DNA from 4 places in the Allorhizobium sp. Av2 genome. Region 1 is predicted to be linked to each of the others. Evidence: predicted binding sites of a transcription regulator. Region 1 holds the regulator's gene; each other region holds the start of a gene.

Region 1 (3,198 bases):
GTCGCGCTGGAATCCACCATTATCACCCATGGCATGCCCTATCCGAAAAATGTCGAGATGGCGCAAAGCGTGGAGGCAATCATTCGCGACGGTGGTGCGGTCCCAGCGACCATTGCAGTGATTGAAGGCGTTTTGCATATCGGGCTGGAAGAAGATCAGCTGCAAAAACTGGCGCAAATGACTGATGTCCTAAAAGTCTCTCGTGCCGATCTCGCTTACGCCATTGCCGAACGCCGCACCGGCGCTACCACGGTAGCCGCGACGATGATCGCCGCCGCCCGCGCCAACATCTCAGTTTTTGCCACCGGCGGCATCGGCGGCGTGCATCGTGGCGCAGAAGAAAGCTTCGACATTTCAGCCGACCTGGAAGAACTGGCGCGTACTCCGGTCATCGTCGTCTGCGCCGGAGCAAAAGCCATTCTTGATATTCCCAAGACCTTGGAAGTCTTGGAAACCCGTGGCGTACCTGTCGTGACTTACGACAGCGACGAGTTTCCAGCCTTCTGGTCGAGAGAATCGGGCTTGAAAAGCCCACTCAAACTGGAAAGCCCGGCGGCAATTGCCAATTTCCAGAAGGTACGCGACCAATTGGGCGTCGACGGCGGCATGTTGATCGCCAATCCCGTGCCGGAAGCAGACGAAATTGCGCGCGAGGAGATGGAAATCTATATTGGCCGGGCGTTGGCCGCTGCCGAACGCGAGGAAATCACCGGCAAAGCCGTGACGCCTTTCCTGCTCGACGCAATCTATCACCTCACCGACGGCCGCAGCCTGATTACCAATATCGCGTTGGTGGAAAACAACGCGCGTCTTGCAGCGGAAATTGCCGTCGCGATGCTGTAAGCCACTGATATCGAAGCGGATCGGGGGTGATAATGTCCCCGATCAAACTCTGCGACAGATTATTGTCGTTGTTTTACCGTTGCCTATGCGTGCTGCACCGACTTGCAACAAAATTTCATTCTGCAATTTCACCTTTTAGATAGTATCCATTTTCTCTCTCTTTCTGCCAATTCCCAACTGACAGGCGTCAGATCAAGAAAGCAAAGACTTACTGTTTCGATACGAGCCTCTCAACCTCCCATATTTAAAGGATGCTTCTGGTCCCGCTCCTTCTCAAGACCGTCTATCGGTGCGTCATCGAAGGAAATTTGCAAGAAGGACTTGCGGAACACAACTGGAACAGATAGCGTATGTTCTGTATTTGTTTCATAATTCAAAGGGTAGGTCCCAATGCTGACTCGCAAGCAACAGGAACTTTTGCTGTTTATACACGAGCGCATGAAGGAGTCTGGGGTGCCGCCCTCCTTCGATGAAATGAAGGACGCTCTGGACCTCGCCTCCAAATCCGGCATTCACCGGCTGATCACCGCTTTGGAAGAGCGCGGCTTCATCCGTCGCTTGCCAAATCGCGCGCGAGCACTGGAAGTGATCAAGCTGCCGGAGGCCATGACGTCCAGCATACCGCCCCGACGCACAGGATTTTCGCCATCCGTCATTGAAGGCAGCCGAGGCAAGTTGCAGGCAGTGCCATCCGCTCCGGCCAAACCGGTCGAGGAAGTACGCAATTCCTCATCCATACCAGTGATGGGCCGTATCGCGGCAGGCGTGCCGATCTCCGCTATCCAGAACAACACCCATGACATTTCCGTGCCGATGGAAATGCTGGGCAGCGGCGAACATTACGCCCTTGAGGTCAAAGGCGATTCGATGATCGAAGCCGGCATTCTCGATGGTGACACGGTGATCATCCGCAACGCCACCACGGCCAATCCGGGCGATATCGTCGTTGCTCTGGTAGACGACGAGGAAGCCACCTTGAAACGCTTCCGCCGCCGTGGGGCGTCGATCGCGCTGGAAGCTGCCAATCCGGCCTATGAAACCCGGATTTTCGGACCGGACCGGGTAAAAATCCAGGGCAAGCTCGTCGGTCTTATTCGTCGCTATCACTAAGCTCTCTGCCATCTCCAGCGCCTGACTGGGCGTCGTCGCTGGCAGCAGATGGAACATTGGCGTGGGCCGTACCATCCGGCCGGTCATAGCGATTGCTGCGCCAGTCGAAATAACGATGGCGAGTCCAGGGCCGATACTGATTTTGAAATGCCGTAACGATATGCAGCGTTCGTGTGGCGGGATCACCAAGCGTGATTTCCATTGCACCGAACCGTCGCAAATCGTTACGGGTCAGGACTTTCGGGGGACGTGACAGCATCGTTCCAGCGGTAGCGGCCTTCTCGGTTTGCGAGAACGCGAGAGGTTCACCCGATTCTATTCGGGACGGGGAATTCTGGTCCGAGTTTGAGGCACCGCCCGTCACGTGGCTATCCGTGTGCACGGCAACGTCCTGCCCCGGTACCGTAGTTGCACTGGCTGCAGAAATCTCTCCCGCTTGCGTCCGGCTAATCGTTTGGGAGCGAACGGACGGGCTGCTGTTGTCAGATGCCAGCACATCATCATCGGCCATCATCCGTTCATTTTCAACGTCCAACCCAGTGCCGTCTTCCGTAGCGTCCCGGATAACGGTCATTCCGGTGTTTTCAGAGGAAGCAGTTGATGCCATCGGCGCCTTGCAGACGGCATCGCGACTGACCTCAGTCGAGACGATCAGGTCGGACAGGGCGCAGGCGGCCTGGCTATAGTCGCGGTTCTGTACCAGGCTGACTGTCCAACCATTGCTGAGTCTTGCCAGGCAAAAGGCATCGGTGCGGCAATGGAAAAGATCAGGTTTTTTATCGGCCTTCTCCTTTGCCACCCTCATCTCCGCCATAGCCTGTTGTGGCTCGACCGGCTCCCTTCCCTTGGCATTTTGGCCGCCCGTCTTTGGTTTTGTTTTTCCGGCCCGCGTTGTTTCCCCCGCTCCCTGTTGGCCTTTTTCCATTTCGACAGCTGCCAGCTTGGGCAATATTTCAGGCGCAATCGGATCGGCAATGTCGAGCACTGAGCGCCATTGGTTGAAAACGAAACCCGGCGGACGCTTCTTGTTGGTGGCAACGGTCAAGACATTGCGGTCGTCGGTCCGAAACAGAGCAAACAGTTGACCATCTTCGGTTACGGCAAGATCAGGCAGTGGCGGATCGGTTTTTATCGCCTCATAGCCAAACGCCGTCAGCATCATTGCCACACCAATCAGCCTCAGCCGCGTCTTCATCAGGGTCAGTATCAGCAGACCCGTCGCCGAGACCGGCAGAAACCACCATT
Region 2 (3,198 bases), 600 kb from region 1:
GCGCACACGCTACCGGCTCTGCATGGACATTGCGCCAACCCGACAGACTGACGTTTCATATAGAATTCAGAGCGCCTCGGTCCGTCAAGCATCTGCCCAGGTCTCAACGGAGATCGCCTATGGGTTTAAGACGCCCGCGCTACCTGCGCCTCAGGCGTCTCCCAGATAGGTCTTGATCGTTTCCAGAAATTTTGGCACGGAAATTGGCTTCGACACATAGGCCTCGCACCCACCCTGGCGAATGCGCTCTTCATCGCCCTTCATGGCAAAGGCAGTCACCGCGATCACGGGAATGACGTGCAGCTCGCTATCCTGCTTCAGCCATTTGGTCACTTCCAGGCCGGAAACTTCCGGTAACTGTATGTCCATCAGAATCAGATCGGGATGATGTTTGCGTGCCAGTTCCAGCGCTTCCATGCCATTGCGGGTCTGGATGGTCGCATAGCCCGACGCTTCGATCAGATCACGAAACAGTTTCATGTTCAGCTCGTTATCTTCAACGATCATCACCTTTTTCGGCATTTTCAATCCTTGCTTTCCCGCCCTCCATGGTGGATGACAGGCGTAACAGACATAAAGATTCATTCTTTTGTGAAATAGAATTTAGCGCGATTTGGTTGAGAAATAGGTAATTCTCCGGCACATTGCGACACAAGTCAGCCAAGACAATTTAACCGTGATAAACCGAAAATAACAATCGGTTTAAGCGAGTTGGCCGGATAGAACGAGCTGCCGGACGAAACAAACCGAAATGGGCATAGACTGTGCGAGACAAAGTGACGATCAAGACGGTTTCAGCAGAGCATGCCGAACAAACGGCGATTGCCGTTCTGGGTTGGCTGGCGAGTGAGCCGGACATGCTGGGGCGCTTTCTGTCCCTGACCGGCCTGGAGCCTCAGCAATTGCGCCTGGCCGTCAATGACCCGGAATTTCTGGCCGGACTTCTGGAGTTTCTCATGCAGCATGAACCAACCTTGCTGGAATTCTGCTCCGCCACACAGACCCGACCGGAAGATGTTATTGCAGCCTATCACGTCTATGTTCGGCCTGCACTTGATTCCGGTGAAATCTGATGGGCGAGATTGTCGACTTCAACCATGTCCGCCTGGCCGACCGGCCATTGCTGATCAGCGATGTCGACGACGTCGTGCTGGAATTCCTGGTGCCCTTCGAGGCCTATCTCGACAGCCTGGGCCATCGTCTCTTGCCGAAATCCTTTCGACTGCATGGCAACATCGTGTCAGCCAAGGATCAGCTTGCGCTGGAAGATCAGATCGTCACGGATCTCCTGCTGACGTTTTTCGAAAAGCAGGAAGAGTGGCAGACCCCGTTTGGCGATGCCGTGGCCGTGCTGCAGCGGATCGGCGAGATTGCAGATATTGTCTTTCTGACCGCCATGCCACCCGCCTTTACCGCCCAACGACGCCGTCTGCTGGATCGGCTGGGGCTGGATTTCCCACTCCTGGCCACGGAAAGCCCAAAGGGACCAGTCGTCAAAGCCCTGCATGGTGATCGGCCCCTGCCCTTCGCCTTTATGGATGACATGGCCCACAATCTCCATTCCGTGGGAGAACATGCCCCGGAATGCCTGCTGGTGCAGATCGGGCCTCAGTCTGAAATTCATCGCCACGCGCCTCCGCCCGGCCCCCATGTATTGCGTGCCGACGATTGGCACGATGCCAGCGAGCGGGTTCTCCGTCATTTCCAGGCGCGCATCTGATCCGTTCCCGTCTTTTACTTTTTGGGGGCTTGGGGATTAGCAGGGTATCCACTTGCAGGCCTTGAAAACCCGGCTTATGGTGGCGATGTTCAACTTATGTTCTCGCCCATGTCTGCTGCGCCGCCACTCCGTTCCGGCTTTTGTCGTGATTGCCTTTCGCTACAGGCGGAAGGCAAGCGGAGATGTACGGCTTGCGGCAGCCCTCGCCTCGTCTACCACCCGGAACTGTTTAAGCTGACATTGGCCCATATAGATTGCGATGCCTTTTATGCCTCGGTTGAAAAGCGCGACAATCCAGACCTGATCGACAAACCATTGATCATTGGCGGCGGTAAACGCGGCGTGGTTTCCACCGCCTGTTACGTTGCGCGCATCCATGGCGTGCGCTCGGCCATGCCGATGTTCAAGGCGCTGGAAGCCTGCCCTGACGCCGTTGTCATTCCACCGAATATGGAAAAATATTCCCGCGTCGGACGGCAAGTGCGGGCGATGATGGAGGAACTGACCCCTCTGGTGCAACCCCTGTCCATAGATGAGGCCTTTTTGGAATTGAAAGGCACAGAAACCCTGCACCACGCGCCACCCGCCCTTGTGCTGGCACGGCTTGCCCGGCGTATCGAAAGCGAGATCGGCATCACCGTTTCCGTTGGTCTGTCCTATTGTAAATTTCTGGCGAAAGTGGCGTCCGACCTGCAAAAACCCCGGGGATTTTCGGTCATTGGCGAGGCTGAAGCGATGGATTTTCTGGCGCCTCGCCCTGTCACCACGATCTGGGGCGTCGGCAAGGCCTTCGCCAGCACCTTGGAAAAAGACGGCATTCGCACCATCGGGCAATTGCAAACCATGGAGGAAAGCGACCTGATCCGTCGCTATGGCAGCATGGGCCAACGACTGGCCCGGCTATCAAAAGGCATCGACGACCGGGATGTTCATATCAATGACGCGGCTAAAAGCGTCTCCGCCGAAACCACGTTCTTTGACGATATTTCCCGCCGAGAAGACCTTGTCCCCCATTTGCGCAAGCTTTCCGAGAAAGTCGCCTGGCGATTGAAAAAGCAGGAATTGGCTGGACACACTGTTATCTTGAAGCTGAAGAGCGCCGATTTCAAACTGCGCACCCGCAATCGGCGGCTGGACGATCCGACCCAACTGGCTGATCGGATCTTTCGCACCGGTCTGCAAATGCTGGATAAGGAAGCCGATGGCACGAAATTTCGGCTAATCGGTATCGGCGTCAGCGATTTTGCCGATCCAAGCCTGGCCGACCCACCGGATCTGGTCGATCCAGACGCCGCCCGCCGCGCCAAGGCGGAAGCCGCCATGGACCAATTGCGGACGAAATTCGGCAAGGGCATGGTCGAAACCGGCTTCACCTTCGGCAGCACTAAAAAATAGCCACTATCAAAGCATTGCCCGTCAACTTTGTGTGAGCGGCCATGCCGGGTAAGCAATCGTTAAAGATCGACGTTTATTTTAGG
Region 3 (3,198 bases), 1.3 Mb from region 1:
CCGGCGCGACAATCCACCGATTGGCCCGCTCCCAACTCTAGCAGAGCAAGACCCGTGGACAGAAACGCTCCGCCGATTGCGCAATGATCTGCAACCCGCAGCCGAGACCTTGTGCCCGCACATTGCCGAGCTTTCCCGGATGATTGAGGCGACCGGCGCGCTTGTCACCCGGATGTCCGGCTCCGGCGCCACCTGTTTCGGCCTTTATCCCACCTATGAAGCCGCCGTCGCCGCTGAAAAACGGCTTCTCACGGACAGGCCTGATTGGTATTTTCAGGCGAGCCAGACTCTATAAACTATCGCGTGGTTCGGGATTCATCGGACATGCTATAGACTAGTGTTTTCGCATGTCTTTCCCAGAACGGCTCCACACGTTCGGGAAACATGCCGTATTGGAGACATGACATGCCTGGATTAGACGAGACACGCGCCTTTATTCCGCTCGGCATTGCCGTTCTGACTGTTTCCGACAGCCGTATATTGGCCGATGACCGCTCTGGCGATGTGTTGGCCGAACGGATCGAATCAGCTGGCCACCGGCTCATCGACCGCGCCATCGTCACCGACGACGCCGACCGGATCGCCAACCAGGTGCGCGCCTGGAGCCAATCGCAGGACGTCGACGTGATCATCACCACCGGTGGCACAGGCTTTACCGGTCGGGATGTGACGCCGGAGGCGGTGGAGCCGCTGTTCGACAAGCGCATGGACGGATTTTCCGCGGTGTTTCACCGGATTTCCTATGACAAGATAGGCACCTCGACCATCCAGTCGCGCGCCACAGCCGGACTTGCCAATGGCACCTTCGTTTTCGTCCTGCCCGGCTCTCCCGGTGCCTGCAAGGATGGCTGGGACGGCATTCTCGCGCAACAGCTGGACTATCGCTATCGGCCCTGCAATTTCGTGGAAATCATGCCACGGCTGGCCGAGCATCTGAAACGGGACAAGGCGTAAAACGACACGTTGGCTGGGCTAATATGGCAATAGGCCCAGCAAAACTATCTAAGCCGCAGTGACATAAGCAGGCAAGGTTAAGCCCGTGCCTGACGGACCGCCCAGGCTGGCACCATTTCACTCGACAGCGCCCTGCCCCTCAGCCCAACGACCAGATCGGCTAGCTTCATGCCCGTCTTGACCAGGGTTTGAGCCTGGCTCTTTCGCAGTAGAAATCCATGTTCCAACGGCGGACCGCGGCGGGTGAAGCGTCGAAAAAACGGACGCTTATGGTGTCGTGAAGGTGAAAATCGGGCTGGCGCGCTGTTCAGTGCCACATATTCCGCCACTTCCTCGATCCATCCAGAGGATGGTCGGGCGCCTGGCTCGACCAGCAGCAACCACTCGCCCCTCGCCGCCGAGACCACGTCTCGCAAATCCCAGATCATGTGAAATCGGCAGCCCGCTGCATCCGCCAACCGCGACGTCCCATCGCTGGACCCGTGATCCAGAACAACCACATCACAAATAATACCCTCCACCGCCCCGGCGACAAGGGTGGTCAAGGTTTGCGCCAATTCGCTTTCCTGATCGCGGCATTCGATAATAACAGTCAACATGCGTTACTCATACCGCAATGCATCATGCTTTACCACGGGTGAACCGTGCTTGACTGGAATTTGATCGAAGACGGATCGGCAAGTGAATAAATCAGGACATGCTGTTTTTTACTTCTCATCGCGACTATTGAATATATTTTTTGGTGCATTTTTGATTTTACGCAATCCATGATTACGTTTTCAAGATCGGTATTTTGTTCTTGCATTGTTCTCATTTTAGCGTTAGATCTCAGCTCATGAAAGGGCCGGTTGGCCCGTCAGGAGTTCCAAATGACCGTACTGTCTGATGTCAGGCAGGCTGCCTTTCAGCCTGCCAATACGGCGGATATTGCCGACGCGCTGCTGGTCGCCTCAGGGCTTCGGGTGGATGGCGCGCGCAGGCGCGGACGCGGCGCCGGGCTCAATCCCTCCGGGCGTTTCGAGACGCTGGAGCGGCAGCTGGAAGACGATGGCTGGGCAAGCCTCGAGGACATGCCGCCGTTCCGCACCGAAGTCCAGGTGGAGCGGCCAAAGACGGTGATTACCCGTAATGACTCGCCGGACATTCCCTTTGATCGTTCGGTCAATCCGTATCGCGGCTGTGAGCATGGTTGTATCTATTGTTTTGCCCGGCCCAGCCACAGTTATATGGGCCTGTCTCCAGGGCTTGATTTCGAAGCCCGGCTGTTTGCCAAGCCGGATGCGCCGAAACTGCTCGAACGCGAACTGTCCAAGCCAGGCTACAAGCCCCGCACCATCGCCATCGGCACCAATACCGATCCCTATCAACCCATCGAGCGGGAATGGCGAATCATGCGGCAATTGCTTGAAGTGCTGAAGGAGGCCAATCATCCGGTTGCCATCGTTACCAAGTCGGCAATGGTGCTACGCGACATCGACATTTTGGCCGAGATGGCAGAAAAGGGCCTTGCCAAGGTCGGTATTTCAGTCACCACGCTGGACCGCAAACTGGCCCGGACGATGGAGCCTCGCGCCTCGACCCCAAGCCGTCGGCTGGAGGCAATCAAGGCCCTGAGCGAGGCTGGCATCTCGACAAGCGTATTGGTGTCGCCGATCATTCCGGCTCTCAACGATCATGAAATCGAACGCATCTTGGATGCTGCCAAGGCCGCTGGCGCCTCGGAGGCGAGCTATGTGCTGTTGCGCCTGCCACTGGAGGTCAGCCCGCTGTTTCGTGACTGGTTGCTGCAACATTACCCGGACCGCTATCGCCATGTCATGTCGCTGGTGCGCTCGATGCGCGACGGCAAGGATTACGATGCGGAATTCGGCAAGCGGATGAAAGGCACTGGCCCCTATGCCTGGCAGATCAGCCGCCGTTTCGAGATAGCCACCAAACGCCTCGGAATGGGCCGTCGGAGCATGCAATTGCGCGACGATCTGTTCATCCCGCCGATGGGCAATGGTGTGCAGCTATCGCTGCTGTAACGAACCATTGTTCGGCTTGGCAGCGCGGGCGCAAGAGATTGATCACTCTGGCACCTGTGCCCCTGGCCTCGGACTATCCATCCAACCCGGCACCACGCACATAAATTTCAACCTTCTCTTTCCGAGGCCACACCGCCTACCGCAAGGGCGGCCCTCGGAAATGCCGGAAGCGGTTTCCTTGACCGCTTGTCCGGCGCGGCGTCGCGTCTTGGGTAGA
Region 4 (3,198 bases), 870 kb from region 1:
GTCGTCTGGCGGAAGCGATAGCCGATATCGGCCTTCCAGTCACAGGTGAGATCGATGGAGGTGCCAACCATCAGCTGATAGGCAAAGCGCCAGCTACCCCGGCCCCCATGCTCTTCGCTGCCATCGCAACCACTGCCGTCATCGGCGCAGGAGGTGTTTTTCAGCTTATCCCATTTGACGTAGGAGCCGCCGATACCCGCGCCGACATAGGGCGTGAACGAGGCGTAGGTGCCGAGATCCACATAGGCATTGGCCATCAGCGTATAGGCCTGCAAGGAGGACAGGTCACGCGAGGTACAAGCGCTTGACACACCGCAGGACCCACGGGTCGAGCCGGTGAAATCCGACTTGCCGAGATAGTCGAAGGTCACATCGGTGCGCAGATGACTATTGATCTGGTATCCGACACCGGCGCCCAGCGTGTAGCTGTTATCAAGATCATGCCGGTCGAAATTGGCCTGATTGGCATTGGAGCCCTGGTAGAATTTGGCGCCACGCAACTGGTTGAAGGAATAGCCGATATCGCCACGCAGATACCAGCCGGACGTATCGGCAACCCGCACTTCGGGAGCGTCCTGCGGTGGCGGTTCTGGCTGATAGACGTCGGCGGCGCTTACCGGACCGGCCAGAATGCCGGCGGCAAACAATGCCAATAGATGTCTTTTCATGAGAAAGGCCCCAAAATCAAAGGATAACGGGGCCACGCCCCAGGTTTCAACCTTGGATAATGAAGGGCAAAGGTTAAGACCTCATTAAGCCTGTTGCTTAACCATGCCGGGATCGCATTTCGCCGTTTTTCAGCCCGTCACGCCGCCTCGCAGGCCTGACGCTGCAAATCGGCAAACAGCCGAACCGATGTCAACCGTGCCTCGATATCGTGGATTGGCATGGAGACAATCACTTCATCTGCCCCGGTATTTTTCAGGAAGCGGGACAGCTTTTCTGCCGCTGTCGCCGGGCCGCCAACCACGGCATGTTGCAGCGTATGCTCGACGCCGAAGCGTTCCATCTCACTCCACAGCCCTTCCATGGTCTCGACCGGGCGAGGAAACTGGCTGCGCACATTGCGCCGCAGGTTGATGAATTGCTGCTGGGCGGAGGTAAACAGCCGCCGCGCCTCCTGATCGGTTTCAGCGATAGCCCCCATCACACCGACGATCATATAGGGCTTGTCGAGGGTCTCGGATGGCTGGAAGCGATCACGGTAGATCGAGATCGCCTCAAACAGTTGATCGGGAGCGAAATGCGACGCAAAGGCATAGGGCAGACCCAGCGCCGCCGCCAGATGGGCGCTATAAAGACTGGAGCCAAGCAACCACACTGCCACATCGCTATTCACACCGGGAACCGCCATCAGGCTGCCATCGCCAACCGGCGGTCCCAGCAGCAATTGCAGCTCCTGAATATCCTGGGGGAAGTTATCCACGCCCGCTTCCATATTGCGACGTAGGGCGCGGGCCGTGCGCATATCGGTGCCGGGCGCCCGTCCGAGACCCAGATCGACCCGGCCCGGAAACAGCGCCGAAAGCGTGCCGAATTGCTCGGCAATCACCATCGGCGAATGATTGGGCAGCATGATGCCGCCGGAGCCAATGCGAATCCGTTTGGTTGCCGCCCCGACATGGGCAATGACAATTGAGGTCGCCGCGCTGGCAATGCCCGGCATGCCGTGATGTTCGGCCAGCCAGAACCGCGTGTAACCATGCTCTTCAGCCGCAACGGCCATGCGCCGCGAGGCCGAAAGCGCATCCGACACGCTCTGCCCTTCTGCGATGGGCGACAGGTCAAGAATGGAAATCGGCACGGTTTTTCCAGAAGTCATAAAGCGCGCTCCAGATGAGAGGATATCACTTTATTTATGTAGTCCTAATGCCAATACCAGAGGCCTTCACAGGAAAGGTTCGATCACATCTTTGCGGAACAGGCTTTGGGAAGGTGAGCACGCCGACGCCCAATCCACAGCGAATGTTTTTGTTTTGTTCACTTTTTGCTGGCACATCTGGCTTGAAAAGGATTAGGATTTTTCCATGACAAGCGCGATTCGTATTATCGGCATCGATCCGGGCCTGCGCCGCACCGGCTGGGGCGTTATCGAGACGTTGGGCAATTCGTTGCGCTTCATCGCGTCCGGTACGGTGACCTCCGATGGCGATATGGATCTGGCCTCCAGACTGTGCCAGCTGCATGATGGGCTGGCCGATGTGGTGCATCTCCACCAGCCGGATGAAGCAGCGGTGGAACAGACTTTCGTCAATAAGGACGCGGTAGCGACACTGAAGCTTGGCCAGGCGCGTGGAATTGCCATGCTGGTGCCTGCCCGTGCCGGATTGCCGGTGGCGGAATATGCCCCGAATGCGGTAAAAAAGTCGGTGATCGGCGTTGGCCATGGTGATAAGCAGCAGATCCATATGATGCTGAAGATCCTGATGCCAAAGGCCGAATTCAAGGGCAATGATGCGGCCGATGCCTTGGCCATCGCCATCTGTCACGCCCATAATCGTGGTGGTGAACGGATGCGCCGGGCGCTGGCGGGATAATCACTTTTTTCATTGGATATGGCATATGATTGGCAAGCTCAAAGGCACCATTGACGAGATCGGCGACGACCATGTGCTGGTCGATGTGCACGGCGTCTGTTACGTCGCTCATTGTTCGTCTCGCACCCTGGCGCGGCTGGGGTCTCCCGGTGAAGCCATCGTGCTGTTCATCGAGACCTATGTGCGCGAGGACCAGCTGAAATTGTTCGGCTTCATGAGCGCGCTGGAGCGGGAATGGTTTAATCTGCTGCAAAGCGTGCAGGGCGTCGGGGCCAAGGTGGCGCTGGCGATTTTGGCAACGCTCACCCCTTCCGAACTCGCCAATGCCATCGCCCTTCAGGACAAACCCGCCATTGCCAGAGCCCCCGGCGTCGGCCCGAAAGTGGCGCTGCGTCTCGTTACCGAATTGAAGAACAAGGCCCCAGCCTTCACCGGGGATGCGGGAAGCGCCATCGGCCTCAAGCAGGAACTGGGCGAAGGCGTTGCCTCTGCCCCGGTTTCCGATGCGGTGTCAGCCCTGACCAATCTCGGCTATTCCCGTGATCAGGCCGCCAATGCCATCGCCGCCGCGTTGAAAAATGGCGGTGAAGGCGCAGACAGCGCCAAACTGATCCGGCTGGGCTTGAAGGAGCTATCGCGGTGATTTCCTTGCTTTTGGCGG

The links. The regulator LexA, encoded in region 1, represses DNA repair genes until DNA is damaged. The targets are predictions, from matches to a motif close to TGTTCNNNNTGTGTTCNG.
Region 2: the regulator LexA is predicted to act here: its motif matches at 1,807-1,824, upstream of FS819_RS05245 (DNA polymerase IV).
Region 3: the regulator LexA is predicted to act here: its motif matches at 1,749-1,766, upstream of FS819_RS02170 (PA0069 family radical SAM protein).
Region 4: the regulator LexA is predicted to act here: its motif matches at 1,967-1,984, upstream of ruvC (crossover junction endodeoxyribonuclease RuvC).

Annotation. Positions count from the first base shown of each region.
Region 1 is NZ_CP192696.1:1,702,951-1,706,148, forward strand. It holds gene FS819_RS08195 (pseudouridine-5'-phosphate glycosidase) at 1-843, shown strand, start outside; gene lexA (transcriptional repressor LexA) at 1,234-1,953, shown strand; gene FS819_RS08205 (ComEC/Rec2 family competence protein) at 1,934-3,198, opposite strand, start outside.
Region 2 is NZ_CP192696.1:1,103,002-1,106,199, reverse strand. It holds gene FS819_RS05260 (response regulator) at 151-522, opposite strand; gene FS819_RS05255 (DUF3572 domain-containing protein) at 858-1,073, shown strand; gene FS819_RS05250 (hypothetical protein) at 1,073-1,720, shown strand; gene FS819_RS05245 (DNA polymerase IV) at 1,829-3,115, shown strand.
Region 3 is NZ_CP192696.1:448,342-451,539, reverse strand. It holds gene FS819_RS02185 (4-(cytidine 5'-diphospho)-2-C-methyl-D-erythritol kinase) at 1-295, shown strand, start outside; gene moaB (molybdenum cofactor biosynthesis protein B) at 406-954, shown strand; gene FS819_RS02175 (glycosyltransferase family 2 protein) at 1,032-1,553, opposite strand; gene FS819_RS02170 (PA0069 family radical SAM protein) at 1,824-2,981, shown strand.
Region 4 is NZ_CP192696.1:2,575,469-2,578,666, forward strand. It holds gene FS819_RS12285 (outer membrane protein) at 1-668, opposite strand, end outside; gene FS819_RS12290 (LLM class flavin-dependent oxidoreductase) at 806-1,822, opposite strand; gene ruvC (crossover junction endodeoxyribonuclease RuvC) at 2,028-2,537, shown strand; gene ruvA (Holliday junction branch migration protein RuvA) at 2,563-3,180, shown strand.